Regions from separate parts of the Kitasatospora sp. NPDC087861 genome, predicted to be linked through region 1. Evidence: predicted binding sites of a transcription regulator. Region 1 holds the regulator's gene; the other holds the start of a gene.
The links. The regulator HrcA, encoded in region 1, represses chaperone genes, less so after heat shock. The targets are predictions, from matches to a motif close to TTNGCACTCNGNNNNNCNGAGTGCNAA.

Region 1 (8,918 bases):
ACCTCGTCGTCCTCGCCGCTCGCCTTGTGGTCGGCGGGGACGATCCGCAGCTCGCCCTCGTCCAGCACCGCCACCCGGGCGCCGTCCCCGCTGACCGCGAACTCGTCGACGCTCTGCACGAGTTGCTCGACGCGACGCTTCTTCAGGTCGTACCGCTCCAGCGCCGGCCGGGGCCGCTCCTCGTCCAGCGAGGCCGCCTCGTCGCCGAGTTCGCCGAGCAGCGGGGCCCTGGTCCACAGGACGCCGTCCTTGGCGGCCCGCAGCGAGTCGAAGCGGCCGCCCTCGACCGGGAACGGCACGATCCGGTCGGCGATGCCGTCCAGGTCGACCCTGGTCACCGGCGGGGCGTCGGCGGCGGCCTCCTCGCCGTCCGCCTTCTTGCCGCGCGGCTCGTCCTCCTCCCCGCCGAGCGGGCGCCCGGCCCGCTGCGGCCCGAACGGGGACGGCGTGTCGGCGGCCAGCGTGATCAGGTACGGGCGGCAGCCGTTCGGGAACGACAGGTCGAAGACGTGCGCGTCGTAGACCGGGTCGAAGTTGCGCACCGACAGGAACGCCAGGTACCGGCCGTCCGCGGTGAAGGCCGGCGAGGTGTCGATGAAGCGCTGCTGGGTGGCCTCGCCGACCGTCCGGGTGGCCAGGTTGGCCAGCACGATCTGGCGCAGCGAGAAGGGGCCCAGGCCCGCCACCGGGCTCGACCACGCCAGCCAGGCCGAGTCCGGGCTGAAGGCCAGCCCGCTGACCTCGCCGTCGGCGCTGCGGGCCAGCTCGTGCACGGTGCCGTCGGCGAGCGCGACCAGCAGCACCCGGCCGTCGTGCACACCGAGCGCCGCCTGCTTGCCGTCCGGGGACACCACCAGGGAGTTGACCCGACCGAGCCGGCCGGCCGCCAGCCGGCGGCGCTCGGCGCCCTGCACGGCGGGCGCGAACTCCAGGGCGTCCTCGCCCTCGGCGTCGGACACCCAGAGCACGCCCTGGGCGCCGTCCTCGCCCGGCACCACCCGGGCGAGGCGCCCGCGCACACCCGGCGTCTCGTCCAGCACCCGGGCCGGGCCCTCGCGGTGGGTCAGCCAGTGCACCCCGCCGCGCACCACCACCGCGCTCGCCCGGCCGGTGCGGTCGGGGGCGACGGACTCCAGCCAGTGCGCGGCGTACACCGGGCGGGGCCGGCGGCCGCTGCGCGGGCCGGCCAGCCGGACGTCCAGCCGGCGCGGCTCGGCGCCCTGCGCCAGGCTCTCCAGCAGCCACAGGTCGCCGGCCCGGTGGAAGACCACCCGGGTGCCGTCGGTGGTGGCGTTGCGGGCGTAGAAGCCCTCCGGGCAAGTGGTGTGGCGGCGCAGGTCGGAGCCGTCCGGGAGGCTGGAGTACAGCTCGCCGACGCCCTCGTGGTCGGACAGGAAGGCGATCCGGTCCCCCACCCACAGCGGCGAGGAGAGCTGGCCGTCCAGGTCCTCGTGCACCCGCGCGAACTCGTCCCGGCCGATCCACAGCTTGCCCGCCCGGCCGCCCCGGTAGCGCTTCCACCAGGCCGGCTCGCGGTTGTTGACGGTGCCCAGCAGCACCCTGGCGCCCTGCGGCTCGAAGGCGAGCCCGCCGACCGGTCCGTACGGCAGCCGCACCGGCTCGCCACCGTCCAGCGGCACCGCGTGCGCCCAGGTGCGGCGCAGGGTGGCCTCGCCGGCGGTGGTGGTGGCGATCGGGCGGCCGTCGGCCGTCCAGCCCTGCAGCTGGGTCTGGTCGCTGCCCCAGTGGGTGAGCCGGCGGGACGGGCCGCCGTCCACCGGCACCACGTGCACCTCGGGCGCGCCGTCCCGGGCGGAGGTGAAGGCGATGTGCCGCCCGTCCGGGGCGAACCGGGGGTGGTGGACCGGCAGATGATCGGCCGTCAGCCGCCAGGCCCGGCCGCCGTCCAGCGGGGCCAGCCAGACGTCGTTCTCGGCGACGAAGGTGACCAGGTCGCCGTGCAGATGGGGGTGGCGCAGATAGGCGCCCGCGGAGGTGCTCAGGGGTTCCGTCACGCGGTCAGCGTAGGCACCCACGCACACCGCGCGGGCCGATTTTCGCGGACTCCCGCCCCGACCGGAGCCCGCTACGACCAGCGGCCGGTACGGCCCAGCAGCAGCGCGCCGGCGGCCACCCCGGCGGTGGAGGTGCGCAGCACCGACGGGCCCAGCCGGTACGGCTTCGCGCCCGCCTCGGCGAAGGCGGCCAGCTCCTCCGGGGAGACACCGCCCTCCGGGCCGACCACCAGCACCACGTCCCCGCCCTCGGGCAGCGCGGCCAGCGCCAGCGGCTCGGCGCCCTCCTCGTGCAGCACGGCGGCGAACGCCGCCCCCGCCAGGACCGGCGCCAGCTGCCGGGTGGTCACCGGCTCGCGCACCTCGGGGAAGCGCAGCCGGCGGGACTGCTTGCCGGCCTCCCGGGCGGTGGCCCGCCACTTGGCGAGCGCCTTGGCGCCCCGGTCGCCCTTCCACTGCGTGATGCAGCGCGAGGCGGCCCACGGGATCACCACGTCCACGCCGACCTCGGTCATGGTCTCCACCGCGAGCTCGCCGCGGTCGCCCTTGGGCAGCGCCTGGACGACGACGATCCGCGGCGCCGGCTCGGGCTCCCGGCGCACGGACGCCACCGTGACGTCGACCGCGTCCTTGCCGAGCACCTCGGCGACCGTCCCGTCCACCCCGAGGCCCAGCCCGTCGGCCAGGGTCACCGCCTCGCCCGCCGTCAGCCGCTTCACCGCGGCCGCGTGCCGCCCCTCCGGCCCGTCGAGGCGCACCACGGAGCCGGGTGCGGCGGCGGCGATCCGCTCGGTCTCGACGACGAAGACGGGGGCGGTCATGCGGGGAACCTCCGGTGGTGGGGGCGGATCGGGAACGCGAAAGGGGTGCCGGGCAGAGCCCCGGCACCCCCACGCGGACGGCTACCGGCCGTTGAACGCGTCCTTCAGACGCGAGAACAGGCCCTGCTGGCCCGGCGCGAACTGGCCGGACGGCCGCTCCTCGCCGCGCAGCACCGCGAGCCGGCGCAGCAGCTCCTCCTGCTCGGCGTCGAGCTTGCCGGGCGTCTGCACCTCGACATGCACTATCAGGTCGCCCCGGCCGCCCCCGCGCAGGTGGGTGATGCCCCGGCCGTGCAGCGGGATCGACTGGCCGGACTGGGTGCCGGGCCGGATGTCGACCTCCTCCAGCCCGTCCAGGGTCTGCAGCGGCACCTGGGTGCCGAGGGCCGCGGCCGTCATCGGGATGGTGACGGTGCAGTGCAGGTCGTCCCCGCGGCGCTGGAAGGTCGGGTGGGTGGTCTCGGCGATCTCGACGTACAGATCGCCGGCCGGGCCGCCGCCGGGGCCGACCTCGCCCTCGCCGGCCAGCTGGATCCGGGTGCCGTTGTCGACACCGGCCGGGATCTTGACGGTCAGGGTGCGGCGGGCGCGGACCCGGCCGTCGCCGGCGCACTCCGGGCACGGGGTCGGCACGACGGTGCCGAAGCCCTGGCACTGCGGGCAGGGGCGGGAGGTCATGACCTGGCCCAGGAAGGACCGGGTGACCTGGGAGACCTCGCCCTTGCCGCGGCACATGTCACAGGTCTGCGCGGAGGTGCCGGGGGCCGCGCCCTCGCCGCTGCAGGTGGTGCAGGTGACGGCCGTGTCGACCTGGAGTTCCTTGGTGGTGCCGAAGGCGGCCTCCTCCAGGGTGATCTCCAGCCGGATCATGGCGTCCTGGCCGCGGCGGGTGCGCGAGCGTGGGCCGCGCTGGCCGGCCGCGGCGCCGAAGAAGGCGTCCATGATGTCGGAGAACCCGAAGCCCGCCGCGCCCGCGCCGAAGCCGCCCGCGCCCCCGCCGCCCGGCGAGAGCGGGTCACCGCCGAGGTCGTAGACCTGCCGCTTCTGCGGATCGGAGAGCACCTCGTAGGCGGCGTTGATCTCCTTGAACCGCTCCTGCGTCTTCGGGTCCGGGTTGACGTCCGGGTGCAGTTCGCGTGCCAGGCGCCGGAACGCCTTCTTGATCTCGTCCTGCCCCGCATCCCGTCGGACGCCGAGTACCGCGTAGTAGTCCGTGGCCACCAAATGCTCCGCTTGTTCCGCCTGTAGTAGTGCTGCGACTGGGATGTCGCCGTCAGATGACCGACAGCGACTGTTTGCTACGACTCGGCCAGGATCTGACCCACGTACCGTGCCACCGCTCGCACCGCCCCCATTGTGCCCGGATAGTCCATCCGGGTCGGACCGATCACACCCAGTTTGGCCACGCTCTCGTCGCCCGAACCGTAGCCGACCGAGACCACCGAGGTGGAATTCAGCCCCTCGTAGGCGATCTCCCGCCCGATCCGGACCGTCATCGCGGCGTCCGCGGTCTCACCCAGGAGGCGGAGCAGGACGACCTGCTCCTCCAGTGCCTCCAGCACCGGCTGGATGGTGAGCGGGAAGTCGTGCCCGAAGCGGGTCAGGTTGGCCGTGCCGGCCAGCATGATCCGCTCCTCGTTCTGTTCGGCGAGCGCCTCGAACAGCGTCGCCAGGACGGTGCTGACGGTCGGCCGGTCCGGCTGCTCGAAACCCGCCGGGAGCTCCTCCAGGAAGCCCGGCACGTCCGGCAGCCGCTGGCCGACGGCCCGCGCGTTGATCCGGGCCCGCAGGTCCGCCAGGACCGTCTCGCCGACCGGGCCCGGGCAGTCCACCATCCGCTGCTCGACCCGGCCGGTGTTGGTGATCAGGACCAGCATCACCTTGGTCGGGGCCAGCGCGACCAGCTCGATGTGCCGGACGGTGGAGCGCGACAGCGAGGGGTACTGCACCACCGCGACCTGCCGGGTGAGCTGGGCGAGCAGCCGCACCGTCCGGGCGACCACGTCGTCCAGGTCGACGGCGCCGTCCAGGAAGTGCCGGATCGCCCGGCGCTCGGGGGCGCTCATCGGCTTGACCTCGGCAAGCTTGTCGACGAACAGGCGGTACCCCTTGTCGGTGGGGATGCGCCCGGCGCTGGTGTGCGGCTGGTGGATGTAGCCCTCCTCCTCCAGCGCCGCCATGTCGTTGCGGACGGTGGCCGGGGAGACCCCGAGGTTGTGCCGCTCCACCAGGGCCTTGGAGCCGACCGGCTCCTCGGTCCCCACGTAGTCCTGGACGATCGCGCGGAGCACGGCCAGCTTGCGGTCGTCGAGCTGGCGAACCTCACCGGCCATGGGGCACACACCTCCGTCTTCGCGCGTTGTCCGTTTGTGTCGCACATGCTGCTGCCCGTTCCGGGACACCCGGTTCCGGGACCCGCCTTGGCACTCGTCATACCCGAGTGCCAAAACCGTACCTGCCAGTGTAAGGCCCGGGCCCAACGGCAGGAACGGCCCGGCCGGAGTGATCCTGCCCGCAGTTCCCGGCGCGGGGGTGGTGCCGCGGGGCCGTCCGGGTGGCAGCATCGAAAGCGACGGCGAATGGAGGAGCAAGCAATGTCGAGCTCGGGCCAGCACACCCGTTTCGCGCCCGACCGCGGCCTGACCGGCCGCATGGTCGTGACGATGTTCGTGATCGGGCTGCTGTACGTCGGCTTCACCGGCCTGCTGATCGTGCTGCTGCGCGGCGCCTGGCCACTGATCGTCCTGATCTCCGGCGGGCTGTTCGTGGCCCAGTTCTGGTTCAGCGACAAGATCACCGAACGGGCGATGGGCGCCCACCAGGTGACCCCTGAGCAGTACCCGCAACTGCACGGCACCGTCGACCGGCTCTGCGCGCTGGCGGACATGCCCAAACCCCGGGTGGCGGTCGCCGACAACGACATGCCGAACGCCTTCGCCACCGGCCGCAACCCGCAGAACGCCGTGGTGTGCGTCACCACCGGCCTGCTGCGCCGGCTGGAACCCGAGGAGCTGGAGGGCGTCCTCGCCCACGAGCTGTCCCACGTCGCCCACCGGGACGTCGCGGTGATGACCATCGCCGGCTTCCTCGGCGTCCTCGCCGGGGCCATGACCCGGATCGCCATGTACGGCGGGTTCATGGGCGGCGGCCGCAACAACAACGACCAGAACGCGGCGATCGCCGCCCTGGTCATCCCGCTGGTGTCGATGGTCGTCTACGCCATCAGCTTCCTGCTCACCCGGCTGCTCTCCCGCTACCGGGAACTCGCCGCCGACCGCTCCGCCGCCCAGCTCACCGGCCGCCCCAGCGCCCTCGCCTCCGCGCTCACCAAGGTCACCGGGCAGATCGCCGCCATCCCCAGCAAGGACCTGCGCCAGGCGCAGCCCTACAACGCCTTCTACTTCGCCCCCGCGCTGAGCGCCCGGGAGACCGCCGCCCAGTTGTTCTCCACCCACCCGACGCTGGAGAAGCGGCTGGAGCAGCTGGCGAAGATCTCCGAGCAGCTCGGCCGCTGACTCCCCCCTCCGCCGCTCCGCCCGACTCCGCCCGCACCCTCCTGAAAGGACCGCCGTGGGAATCCTGGACGCCCTGTTCGGGCGCACCAAGCCCGTCAAGCCCGACCTCGACCAGCTGTTCGGCGTACCGTCCGCCGCCCTCACCCTGGAGGCCGGGGCCGGGTTCACCCCCACCGGCCTCGGCTCGGTCTGCTTCGCCGCCGTCGAGGGCGCGGCCTTCGGGCAGGTCGAGCAGCAGGTGCGGGCGCTGCTGGACGCCGACACCGAGCGCGGCGGCGTCCCGGTGGAGGCCTCCAAGGACGGCTACGGCTACTCCTGGCTGCTCGCCCGGCACACCCCCGAGGAGCTGCCGGAGCTGGTGAACGACCTGCACGCGGTCAACAGCGAGCTGGAGGCGAACGGCTTCGGACCCCAGCTGCTCTGCTCGCTGGTCGCCTTCCGCAACGGGCAGGGGCAGTCGCTGGCGCTGGTCTACCTCTACAAGCGCGGCACCTTCTACCCCTTCGCCCCGATGCCCGGCGGCGGGGAGCGGCGCAACAGCCCGCTGGAGTTGCAGGTCAACGCGCTGCTGGGGAACGACCTGCGGCTGGAGAAGGACCTCAGCCGCTGGTTCCCGGTCTGGGGCGCGCCGGGCCTGTGACGGGCCGTCCGATCCTCGGGCGCTGCCGCTGCCTATAGTCACCTGCATGCACAGCCGCCAGTACGGACCCGACCTGACCCCGCCGTGGAAGAGGCAGCAGCCCGCCCCGGAGGTGCCCGCCGAGCGGGACCTGGTGGTGGAGGAGGCGGCGACCGGCTTCTGCGGCGCGGTGGTGCGGTGCGAGCGGACCGCCGAGGGGTTCACCGTCACCCTGGAGGACCGTTTCGGCAAGCACCGGGTGTTCCCGCTGGTGCCGCGCGGCTTCCTGCTGGAGGGCCGGGTGGTCACCCTGGTGCGCCCGACCGGCCCGGCCCCCTCGCGGGCGCCTGGCCGCACCGCCTCCGGCTCGATCGCCGTCCCCGGCGCCCGGGCCCGGGTCGCCCGCGAGTCGCGGATCTACGTCGAGGGCCGGCACGACGCCGAGCTGGTCGAACGGGTCTGGGGCGACGACCTGCGGATCGAGGGCGTGGTCGTCGAGTACCTGGAGGGCGTGGACGACCTGCCCGCGATCGTCGCCGACTTCGCCCCCGGCCCGGGCCGCCGCCTCGGCGTCCTGGTCGACCACCTGCTCCCCGGCACCAAGGAGCACCGCATCGCCGCCCAGGTCACCGGCGACGCCGTCCTGGTCGTCGGCCACCCCTACATCGACATCTGGCAGGCCGTGAAGCCCTCCTCCGTCGGCATCCCCGCCTGGCCCGCCGTCCCCCGCGGCGAGGAGTGGAAGGAGGGCGTCTGCCGCCGCCTCGGCTGGCCGGTGAACACCCCCGCCGCCTGGAAGCGGATCCTCTCCAAGGTCGACACCTACAAGGACCTGGAGCCGGAGCTCCTGGGCCGCGTCGAGGAGTTGATCGACTTCGTGACGCTCCCGGGGTGAGGTAGGTCAGACGTACTGCTGAAAGTCCGTGGTGTCCAGATCGACATCGAGCAGGCCGACGGGGACGGGCTCGCCGAACTTACTGGTCCGCTCGGACATGTACCTCGGGAGCCCGGACCCGGGATCCTTGCCCAACTCGGTCAGCAGCACGCAGACTCCCTTGATCGGGTCGACGATCAGATACGCGGGGACGGTGCCCTCGGCATAGAGCTCCCGCTTGGTCCGGTAATCACGATCGACACTGGTCTTCGACACCACCTCGACCACCAGGGTGACGGCAGGCGACGGCAGCAGTCGTCCGTGCTCCTCGACCGCCCCGCGTTCGAAGACGACCAGGTCGGGCTGGGGTTCGCTCGCCTGGCCGGGGATCCCCAGGTCCTGGGTCGTGAGGGGACGCCACCGACCGTACGGAAGCTGGTGCTGAATCGCCAGGACGATGAGGTTGTGGACCATGTCAGGCCCGGCCGTCATCACGATTTCCCCCCTGATGAGCTCGGCCTTGACGCCTTCCGGCACCTCCAGGTTCTCGAAGATCCCGGTCATCCGATCATCGATGGCGGTCATCCCACGCTCCCTCCGACGGCTGACACCCACGTCAACGAATGTCAGTCCACCAGGTCACGTACGACCGCGTCGGCCAGCAGCCTGCCCTGGAGGGTGAGGACGGCGCGGCCGGCGGCGTGGGTGTCGGGGTCGAGGAGGCCGTCGGCGAGGTGGCGGGCGGCGGCCTGGCGGCCGGTGTCGGTGAGGAGGGTGAGCGGGATGCCCTCGGCGAGGCGCAGTTCGAGCAGGATGCGCTCGACCCGGCGGTCCTCCTCGGCGAGGACCTCACGGCCCAGGGCCGGGGTGCGGCCTTCGGCGAGGGCCTGGGCGTAGGCGGCGGGGTGCTTGGCGTTCCACCAGCGGACGCCGCCGACGTGGCTGTGCGCGCCGGGGCCGGCGCCCCACCAGTCGGCGCCGGTCCAGTAGAGCTCGTTGTGGCGGCAGCGGCCCTCGGGGGTGGTGGCCCAGTTGGAGACCTCGTACCAGGAGTAACCGGCGGCGCTGAGGGCC
Region 2 (8,918 bases), on a different contig from region 1:
CTCCTCGGAGATCACGGTGCCACCGGTGAGGATGGCGATGTCGCCGAGCATGGCCTTGCGGCGGTCGCCGAAGCCCGGGGCCTTGACGGCGACGGACTTGAAGGTGCCGCGGATCTTGTTCACGACCAGGGTCGACAGGGCCTCGCCCTCGACGTCCTCGGCGATGATGACGAGCGACTTGCCGCTCTGCATGACCTTCTCCAGCAGCGGCAGCAGGTCCTTGACCGAGCCGATCTTGGAGTTGGCGATGAGGATGTACGGGTCCTCGAAGGACGCCTCCATCCGCTCCAGGTCGGTGGCGAAGTAGGCGGAGATGTAGCCCTTGTCGAAGCGCATGCCCTCGGTGAGCTCAAGCTCCAGGCCGAAGGTGTTGCTCTCCTCGACGGTGATGACGCCTTCCTTGCCGACCTTGTCCATGGCCTCGGCGATGAGCTCGCCGATCTGGGTGTCGGCGGCCGAGATGGAGGCGGTGGAGGCGATCTGCTCCTTGGTCTCCACGTCCTTGGCCTGGGCCAGCAGCTGGTCGGAGACGGCGGCGACGGCCTTCTCGATGCCGCGCTTCAGGGCCATCGGGTTGGCGCCGGCGGCGACGTTGCGCAGACCCTCGCGAACCAGGGCCTGGGCCAGCACGGTGGCGGTGGTGGTGCCGTCACCCGCGACGTCGTCGGTCTTCTTGGCGACCTCCTTGACGAGCTCCGCGCCGATCTTCTCGTAGGGGTCCTCGAGCTCGATCTCCTTGGCGATGGAGACACCGTCGTTGGTGATCGTGGGGGCGCCCCACTTCTTCTCCAGCACGACGTTGCGACCCTTGGGGCCGAGCGTGACCTTCACTGCGTCGGCGAGCTGGTTCATGCCACGCTCAAGGCCGCGGCGAGCTTCCTCATCAAAGGCGATGATCTTGGCCATCAGAAGTGGTCCTCCGGGACACGGTCGACTGCTCGGACCAAGGGGTGCCCGCGACGGACGGCCCTGGTGTGCGGGGGTCCTTTCCCCTACCGCTCCCGGGGGCCTCACCGACCCGGTCCGCTGTCACTCTCACGCTGTGAGTGCTAACGCCAATGATTAGCACTCCGGGTGGTCGAGTGCAAGCCCAATCGCGATCCCGCGAGCCGTCCGGCGCGCCCCCGCCGCGCCCCGCAACTCCCCGCCGGGGAACGCCGACGGGCCCGTACGACGCGTGTCGTACGGGCCCGCCGAGAAGCGAGTGGTCACCAGCCGTGGGCCGTGCCGAGCTCCTGGAGGAGAAGGAAGGTCAGACCGCCGCGCGGACCATGTCCGCCTGCGGGCCCTTCTGTCCCTGGGAGATCTCGAACTCGACCCGCTGGCCCTCCTCGAGGGTGCGGTAGCCGTCCATCTGGATCGCGCTGTAGTGGACGAAGACGTCCGCACCACCGTCGACCGCGATGAAGCCGTAGCCCTTCTCCGCGTTGAACCACTTGACGGTGCCCTGAGCCATTCCGAACTCCCCTAGTGCTGTGCTGGCCCTTCACGCGCCCGCAGGTCGCGGGCCCGGGTCTGGTTTGAAGGCCGGCCCGGGGAACCCCCCCTGGGCGCAGCCGTGCACGCCGCAATCCTCCGCAGGGGCACCTGACGGCGCCCCGTGAGCGGGTGATTACGTCGACCGCGGCTGAATGTATCCGGATCGACGCCCTCTGCAACAGGGTCAGCTGCGGGGAATTCCGGCACCACATCAAAGGACAGGACGGGCCAAACCGGGAGGAATTCGGCATTTCACGCCGGACATAGCGGACGGATTACAACAAATCCCCGCGGGAATTCTGACATCTGCCTGACATGTTTCACGGTCCCGCACCCGGTCGGTCTCAACAGCCGGTCTCAACGGCCGATCCCAGCAGCCGGACGAACTCCGGCGATTCACGGGTGGGGATGAGGGGAAGCCCTGTTCCCAACCGAGCCACACTCTACTCCGACTCGACCCCGAAATATTCCCGCCGAAATGCGACCGGCCGCCCGCGCGCACGGAGAACGGAATTCCGTACGCGGGACGGCCGGTCGAACCAGGGCCGGTCCGGTCGACGCGGGCGGGCGCCGCCGGGGCGGGGTCTCGGCTCAGCAGCCGCCGGCCACCGCCGGGATGATCGAGACGCTGGCGCCGTCCGCGATGCCGGTCGCGAGGCCCTCGGCGAAGCGCACGTCGTCGTCGTTCACGTAGACGTTGACGAAGCGGCGCAGCTTGCCGGCGTCGTCCAGGATGCGGGCCGAGATGCCCGCGTGGTTCTTCTCCAGGTCGGCGATGACCTCGCCCAGGGTGGCGCCCTCGGCGGCCACCTCGGCGGAGCCGCCGGTGTAGGTGCGCAGGATGGTGGGGATACGGACGTTGGCGCTCATGGCTCTCCTAGCGGGTGCGACCCAGCGGGGTGGGGGGTTCAGGCGGACGCGAGGCCGGCGTCGCGGAAGGACGCCAGCGTCGGGCGGATCACGGCGGTCATCCCGGAGTCGGCCACGGCGTCCAGGGTCTTCAGGCCGTCGCCGGTGTTGATCGCGACGGTCTCCTTGGCCGGATCCAGCCGGCCGGTCTCGACCAGCTTCTTCAGCACGCCGACGGTCACCCCGCCCGCGGTCTCGGCGAAGATGCCCTCGGTCCGGGCCAGCAGCCGGATCGCGTCCACCACCTCGGCGTCGGTGACGTCCTCGACCGCGCCGCCGGTGCGCCGGGCGATGTCCAGCACGTACGGGCCGTCCGCCGGGTTGCCGATCGCCAGCGACTTGGCGATGGTGTCCGGCTTGACCGGGCGGATCACGTCCTGGCCGGCCTTGAAGGCGGCCGACACCGGCGAGCACCCCGCCGCCTGGGCGCCGAAGACCTTGTACGGCCGGTCCTCGACCAGGCCGAGCTTGATCAGCTCCTGCAGCCCCTTGTCGATCTTGGTCAGCTGGGAGCCGGAGGCGATCGGGATGACGATCTGCTCCGGCAGCCGCCAGCCGAGCTGCTCGCAGATCTCGTAGGCCAGCGTCTTGGAGCCCTCGCCGTAGTACGGGCGCAGGTTGACGTTGACGAAGCCCCAGCCCTCGCCGGCCGGGTCGCCGATCAGCTCCGAGCAGAAGCGGTTCACGTCGTCGTAGTTGCCCTCGATGCCGACCAGTTCGCCGCCGTACACCCCGGCCATGACGACCTTGCCCTGCTCCAGGTCGTGCGGGATGAACACGCAGGACTTGAAACCGGCCCGGGCGGCCGCCGCGCCGACCGCGCCGGCCAGGTTGCCGGTGGAGGAGCAGGAGAGCGTCGTGAAGTCGAACGCCCGCGCGGCCTCGATGGCGCAGGCCACCACGCGGTCCTTGAACGAGTGGGTCGGGTTGCCCGAGTCGTCCTTGATGTGCAGCTGGGCGGTGAAGCCGAGCTCGCGGCCCAGGTTGTCCGCCTTGACCAGCGGGGTCCACCCCGGGTTCAGGTTCGGCTTGGTGGCGACGTCGGCCGGGACGGGCAGCAGCGGCGCGTAGCGCCAGATCGAGGACGGACCGGCCTCGATCCGCCGGCGCAGCGCCTCGGCGTCCTCGCCACCGAACTCGTACGCGATCTCCAGCGGGCCGAAGCACTCCAGGCAGGCGAAGCTCGGACCGAGCGGGAAGCGGGTGCCGCACTCGCGACAGGACAGCGCGGCGGCGGGGCCGAGGTCAACGGAAGCGGGTGCGACGGTGTCGATAGCCATGATGGCGGAGGCCTCTCTCCTCATCTTCCCCGTGGCACGGTCGCGCCACAGGCCGGAATTGGCACCTGTCCCGCGGGGGGCCTGTCGACGGACAGCCGCGCGAGAAGGTTGCCGGGACGTCAACGGGCCGTTCCCTCAGTCCCTCTGGATGAGCTTGTGAAATTGTGGTGGTGCTGAACGGCGACCCCGGCGTGCAAAGGTCCGACCGCTGTACGAAGACTGTATCCGAAGGCGTCAACCCCGAAAGGGATCGTCCGCCACGCGAGATGGCGCGTCCCGCCCGACCCCGCCGAGGAGAGTCCAGTGCCCGCCGAACCGACCCCCGCGCTGCTCCCCCAGGCGGCGTCCTGGCTGCGCCGCCGCTCGTGGAGCGCGGCCGACCGGCCGGTGCACGCCCTCCTGGAGGCCAAGCGCCGGACCGGCCAGACGGTCAGCGTGGTGCTGCCCGCGCTGGACGAGGAGGCCACCGTCGGCGACATCGTCCGCACCATCCGCCGCGAGCTGATGGAGCGCCTCCCGCTGGTCGACGAACTCGTCGTGGTCGACTCCGGCTCGGCCGACGCCACCGCCGCCGTCGCCGCCGGGGCCGGCGCCCGGGTGGAGCACCGCGACGCGATCCTGCCCCGGCTGCCCGCCGCCCCAGGCAAGGGCGAGGTGCTCTGGCGCTCGCTGCTGGTCACCCGCGGCGACATCGTCTGCTTCGTCGACGCCGACCTGCGCGAGTTCGACCCGACCTTCGTCTCCGGCATCCTCGGCCCGCTGCTCACCGAACCGGACATCCAGCTGGTCAAGGCCATGTACGACCGGCCGCTCGAAGTGTCGGTCGGCGGCTCCGGCGCGGGCGACGACGCGGTCGTCCCGTCCGGCGGCGGCCGGGTCACCGAACTGGTGGCCCGCCCGCTGCTCAACCTGCACTGGCCGGAACTCGCCGGTTTCGTCCAGCCGCTCGGCGGCGAGTACGCGGCCCGCCGCGCGCTGCTCGAACGGCTCCCCTTCCCCACCGGCTACGGCGTCGAACTCGGCCTGCTGGTCGACGCGTTGGAGACGGTCGGGCTGGACGCCCTGGCCCAGGTGGACGTCGGCGTCCGGCACCACCGGCACCAGGACGGCCAGGCCCTCGGCCGGATGGCGGCGACCATCTACCGCACCGCCCTGGAACGCCTCGACCGCACCCACCGGCTGAAGGCCTCCGCCGACCTGGTCCACCCGCTGCTCACCCAGTTCACCCGCGACCCGCAGACCCGGGAGTTCACCGCCCACACCCACCCGGTGACCGCCCTCGAACGCCCCCCGATGCACACCGTGCCCGAGTACGCGACCCGGCACTGAACGCCCGCCGAAAGGGTTTGCCGCACCGGAGCCACGGCAACGTACCAACCATGGGCGATCTCACGACCGAACGTTCGAGTGCGACCGGCACCGCCCCCGTCCTGGTGGCATCCAATCGGGGACCGGTGTCGTTCAGCACCTCGGACGACGGCACGCTGACCCTCCGACGCGGCGGCGGAGGCCTGGTCTCGGGCCTCTCCGCCATCGACGACCCCGACGCCGTCTGGGTCTGCGCCGCTCTCGGCGCCGCCGACCGGCAGGCCGCCGGACAGGCCCCGCACGGCCGGCTCGACCTCGCCGGGCACGACGTCGGCGGCCAGGCCGTCCGCATGCTGGACATCGACCCCGAAACCTTCGCCCTCGCCTACAACGGCGTCGCCAACTCCACCCTCTGGTTCGTCCACCACCTGCTCTACGCCACCCCCACCGCCCCCGTCTTCGACGCCGGGTTCCGCACCGAGTGGGCCGCCTACCGCGCCTACAACACCGCCTTCGCCGAGGCGCTGGCCGCCGAGGCCGCGCCCGGGGCCGCCGTGCTGGTCCAGGACTACCACCTCTCGCTGACCCCGGCCCTGCTCCGCGCCCTCCGCCCCGACCTGCGGATCGGCCACTTCTCGCACACTCCGTGGGCCCCGCCCACGTACTTCCGGCTGCTGCCCGACGACGTCGCCGAGGCCGTCCTCACCGGCATCCTGGGCGCCGACCGGGCCGGCTTCCTCACCCGCCGCTGGGCCCTGGCCTTCGCCGACTGCTGCGCCGACCTGCTCGGCGCCGAGGTCGACCACGAGGCGATGACCGTCACCCACGCCGGCCGCACCACCCACCTCGGCGTCCACGCGCTCGGCGCCGACGCCGACTTCCTGCGCGAACGCTCCCACCGCCCGGACGTCGACGAGCGTCTCGCCACCCTCCGCGAGGCCGTCGGCGGACGCCGCACCATCGTCCGGGTCGACCGCACCGAGCTGAGCAAGAACATCGTCCGCGGCCTCCAGGCCTACCGGCACCTGCTGCGCACCCGCCCCGAGTGGCACGACCGGGTGGTGCACATCGCCTTCGCCTACCCCTCCCGCACCGACCTCGCCGAGTACCGCGCCTACACCGACGAGGTGCGCCGGCTCGCCCGGGAGATCGACGAGGAGTTCGCCACCCCCGGCTGGCAGCCGCTGATCCTGCACGTCGACGACGACTTCCCGCGCTCCCTGGCCGCCTACCGGCTCGCCGACGTGGCCCTGGTCAACCCGATCCGGGACGGCATGAACCTGGTCGCCAAGGAGGTCCCGGTGGTCTCCGACCACGGCTGCGCCCTGGTGCTCTCCCGGGAGGCCGGCGCGTACGCCGAACTCGCCGAGGACGCGCTCACCGTCAACCCGTACGACGTCATCGCCACCGCCGACGCCCTGCACGCGGGCCTCACCATGCCGACGGAGGAGCGCGCCGACCGCACCAAGCGCCTCGCCGCGGCGGCCACCGCGCTGCCCCCGCAGCAGTGGTTCCTCGACCAGCTCAACGCACTGTGAACCAGCCCGACACGCGGTGATCCGGCTCGACGCGCAGTGATCCGGCCCGACGCGCGGTGATCCGGCCCGACGCGCCGTGCCCCGGCTCAACCCGAGCTGAGGGCCTCCCCCAGCGCCGCCAGCAGCCCCACCACGCCGGCCGGGCCCGGGACCACCAGGTCCGCCCGGTCGGCGAGTTCGCGCACCGGCGCGTCCCCCACCGCGCCACTGCACACCAGCAGCCCCGCCACCCCCGCACCGCGCAGCTTCTCCACCGCCGCGAAGGCCGCCACGTCCCCGAGGTCGTCCCCCGCGTACAGCACCGAACGGGCCCCGCGCTCGCGCAGGAAGCCGGTCAGCGCCGCGCCCTTGTCCACCCCCGGCGGCCGCAGCTCCAGCACCAGCCGCCCGGGCTCCACCACCAGCCCGTGCCCGGCCGCCAGCTCGCCGACCGGCGCCCGCAGCAGCTCCAGCGTCTCCTCCGGTGCTGCCGTACGCCGGGTGTGCACCGCCAGCGAGCGCCCCTTGTCCTCCACCCACGTCCCCTCGGGCGCCCCCGCCGCCGCCAGGAGGCCCGGCAGCGCCGCCCGTGCCCCGGCCACCCCGGGGTGCACCGGCGGCGCGGTCACCTCGCCGCCCTCCCAGCGCTCGGCGCCGTAGTGCCCGAGCACCACGACCCCGGGCAGCCCGGCCAAGGCGCCGTACTCCGCCGCCAGCGCGGCCGGCCGCCCGGTCACCACCACCACGGCCCGCACCAGTGGCGCCAGCGCCCGCAGCGCGGCCGCCGCCCCCGGATGCGCCCTGGCCCGGTCCGGATCGGGGACGATCGGCGCCAGCGTCCCGTCGAAGTCCAGCGCGATCACCGCGTCACCCGGCCCGGCCAGGATCGCCCGGAGGCCGTCCCGGCCGGCGTCGGTGGTCGGCGTCACCATCTCCTCGAAACCCATGCCCGAGCCCATACCCCGTGGCCCCGGCCCGCTACCGCGCGGCCCGCCGGGCCTCCCGGATCCGCCGGAGCCGGTTCACCAGCACCGGGGCGTGCGCCAGTGCCTCCGGCCGGTCCAGCAGCGCGTTCAGCAGCTGGTAGTACCGGGTGGAGGAGAGCCCCAGCTCCTCCCGGATCGCCCGCTCCTTGGCCCCGGCCGTCCGCCACTGCCGCCCCTCCAGGGCCAGCACCGCCAGGTCCCGCTCACTCAGCTCGCCCACCAGGCCACCTCCGCCGTCACTACGGAGTGTCATTCTCGCGCGTGAGCCCGACACACTCTGCGCCCCCCGGCGCCCGGCCGCCCCGGCTAGCGTCGGCGGTATGACCACGCCCAGCTTCGCCGTGCACATCCCCACCGCCGACCTCGAACCCGACCCGCTCGACCCGGCCCAGATCGTCTCCGGCACCCCGGAGGTCTCCGGCCGGGTCCTGTCCGAGTCCCCCGACGGCCGCCAGCTGCGCGGCATCTGGCAGATCACCCCGGGCGTGGTCACCGACACCGAGGCGGACGAGATGTTCGTGGTGCTCAGCGGCCGGGCCACCATCGAGATCGAGGGCGGCCCGACCCTGGAGGTCGGCCCGGGCGACTGCGCCGTGCTGCGCGAGGGCGACCGGACCACCTGGACCGTCCACGAGACGCTCCGCAAGGCCTACGCCATCACCCTCCGCTGAGAGCCCCGAAACCCCTCAGCCCCCTCGGACGCCTCAGCCCCCCGGCCCGGGTTCACTTGCGGACCCGGGCCGCCTCCTTGACCGCCGCGTCCTGCAGCCCGGTGAGCACCTGCTTCGGGTCCCCGGTGACGGACTCGCCGATCCCGGCCTTGATCCGGTTGCTGACCTCGCCCCAGGCCGGGTCCCCGAACGGGTAGAAGCTGGCGTTGGAGAGCCCGACCGCGAACTGCTTGAGGTCCTCGTGCTTCGGGTCCGAGGTCATCTGGGTGAACGCGTCCTGGGTGACCGGCAGCAGGTTGTACTGCTCGTCGAACTTCAGCTGGTAATCGCGGGTGTAGACGAAGGACAGGAACTTCTTGATCTCGTTCTTGTGCCCGTTGGCCTTGAACGCCATCATCCAGTCCGCGACGCCGAGGCTGCCGGTCTTGCCCACGCCGTCCTTCTTCGGGATCGCCGCCGTCCCGAAGTCGATCTTCCCGGCGGTGGCCATCCGCAGCAGCGTCGGGTGCCCGTTCAGCATCGCGACCTTCCCGGCCGCGAAGTCCTGGAACACCGGGGTGCGGTTCATCTTGCCCGGGTCCGGATAGGTCAGCCCGGTGCTCACCAGGTTGCTCTTCAGCCAGCCGAAGGTGGCCTGGTTCTGGGCGCTGTCGATGGTGTAGTTGCCGACGTCGTCGGAGAGGCTGCCGCCGCCGCTCAGCGTCCACAGCATGGACTCGGCCGGGGCCTCCTCCGGCCCGAGCGGCAGCCCGTACGGGGTCACGCCCG

Region 2: groL (chaperonin GroEL) is a predicted target of HrcA. The motif match lies at 1,063-1,089, and genes of this name have one in related genera.

Annotation. Positions count from the first base shown of each region.
Region 1 covers NZ_JBIUUS010000004.1:326,166-335,083, forward strand. Annotated here, with positions in the region: gene ACIOJE_RS08835 (PDZ domain-containing protein) at 1-2,015, opposite strand, end outside; gene ACIOJE_RS08840 (16S rRNA (uracil(1498)-N(3))-methyltransferase) at 2,087-2,836, opposite strand; gene dnaJ (molecular chaperone DnaJ) at 2,918-4,057, opposite strand; gene hrcA (heat-inducible transcriptional repressor HrcA) at 4,135-5,169, opposite strand; gene htpX (zinc metalloprotease HtpX) at 5,431-6,351, shown strand; gene ACIOJE_RS08860 (hypothetical protein) at 6,407-6,991, shown strand; gene ACIOJE_RS08865 (DUF3097 domain-containing protein) at 7,038-7,865, shown strand; gene ACIOJE_RS08870 (Uma2 family endonuclease) at 7,872-8,429, opposite strand; gene hemW (radical SAM family heme chaperone HemW) at 8,471-8,918, opposite strand, start outside.
Region 2 covers NZ_JBIUUS010000043.1:40,495-49,412, forward strand. Annotated here, with positions in the region: gene groL (chaperonin GroEL) at 1-906, opposite strand, end outside; gene ACIOJE_RS36015 (cold-shock protein) at 1,253-1,456, opposite strand; gene ACIOJE_RS36020 (MoaD/ThiS family protein) at 2,071-2,349, opposite strand; gene thrC (threonine synthase) at 2,388-3,668, opposite strand; SAM riboswitch class I at 3,686-3,823, opposite strand; gene ACIOJE_RS36030 (glucosyl-3-phosphoglycerate synthase) at 3,996-4,997, shown strand; gene ACIOJE_RS36035 (trehalose-6-phosphate synthase) at 5,048-6,514, shown strand; gene otsB (trehalose-phosphatase) at 6,601-7,440, opposite strand; gene ACIOJE_RS36045 (DUF3263 domain-containing protein) at 7,472-7,732, opposite strand; gene ACIOJE_RS36050 (cupin domain-containing protein) at 7,800-8,150, shown strand; gene ACIOJE_RS36055 (extracellular solute-binding protein) at 8,203-8,918, opposite strand, start outside.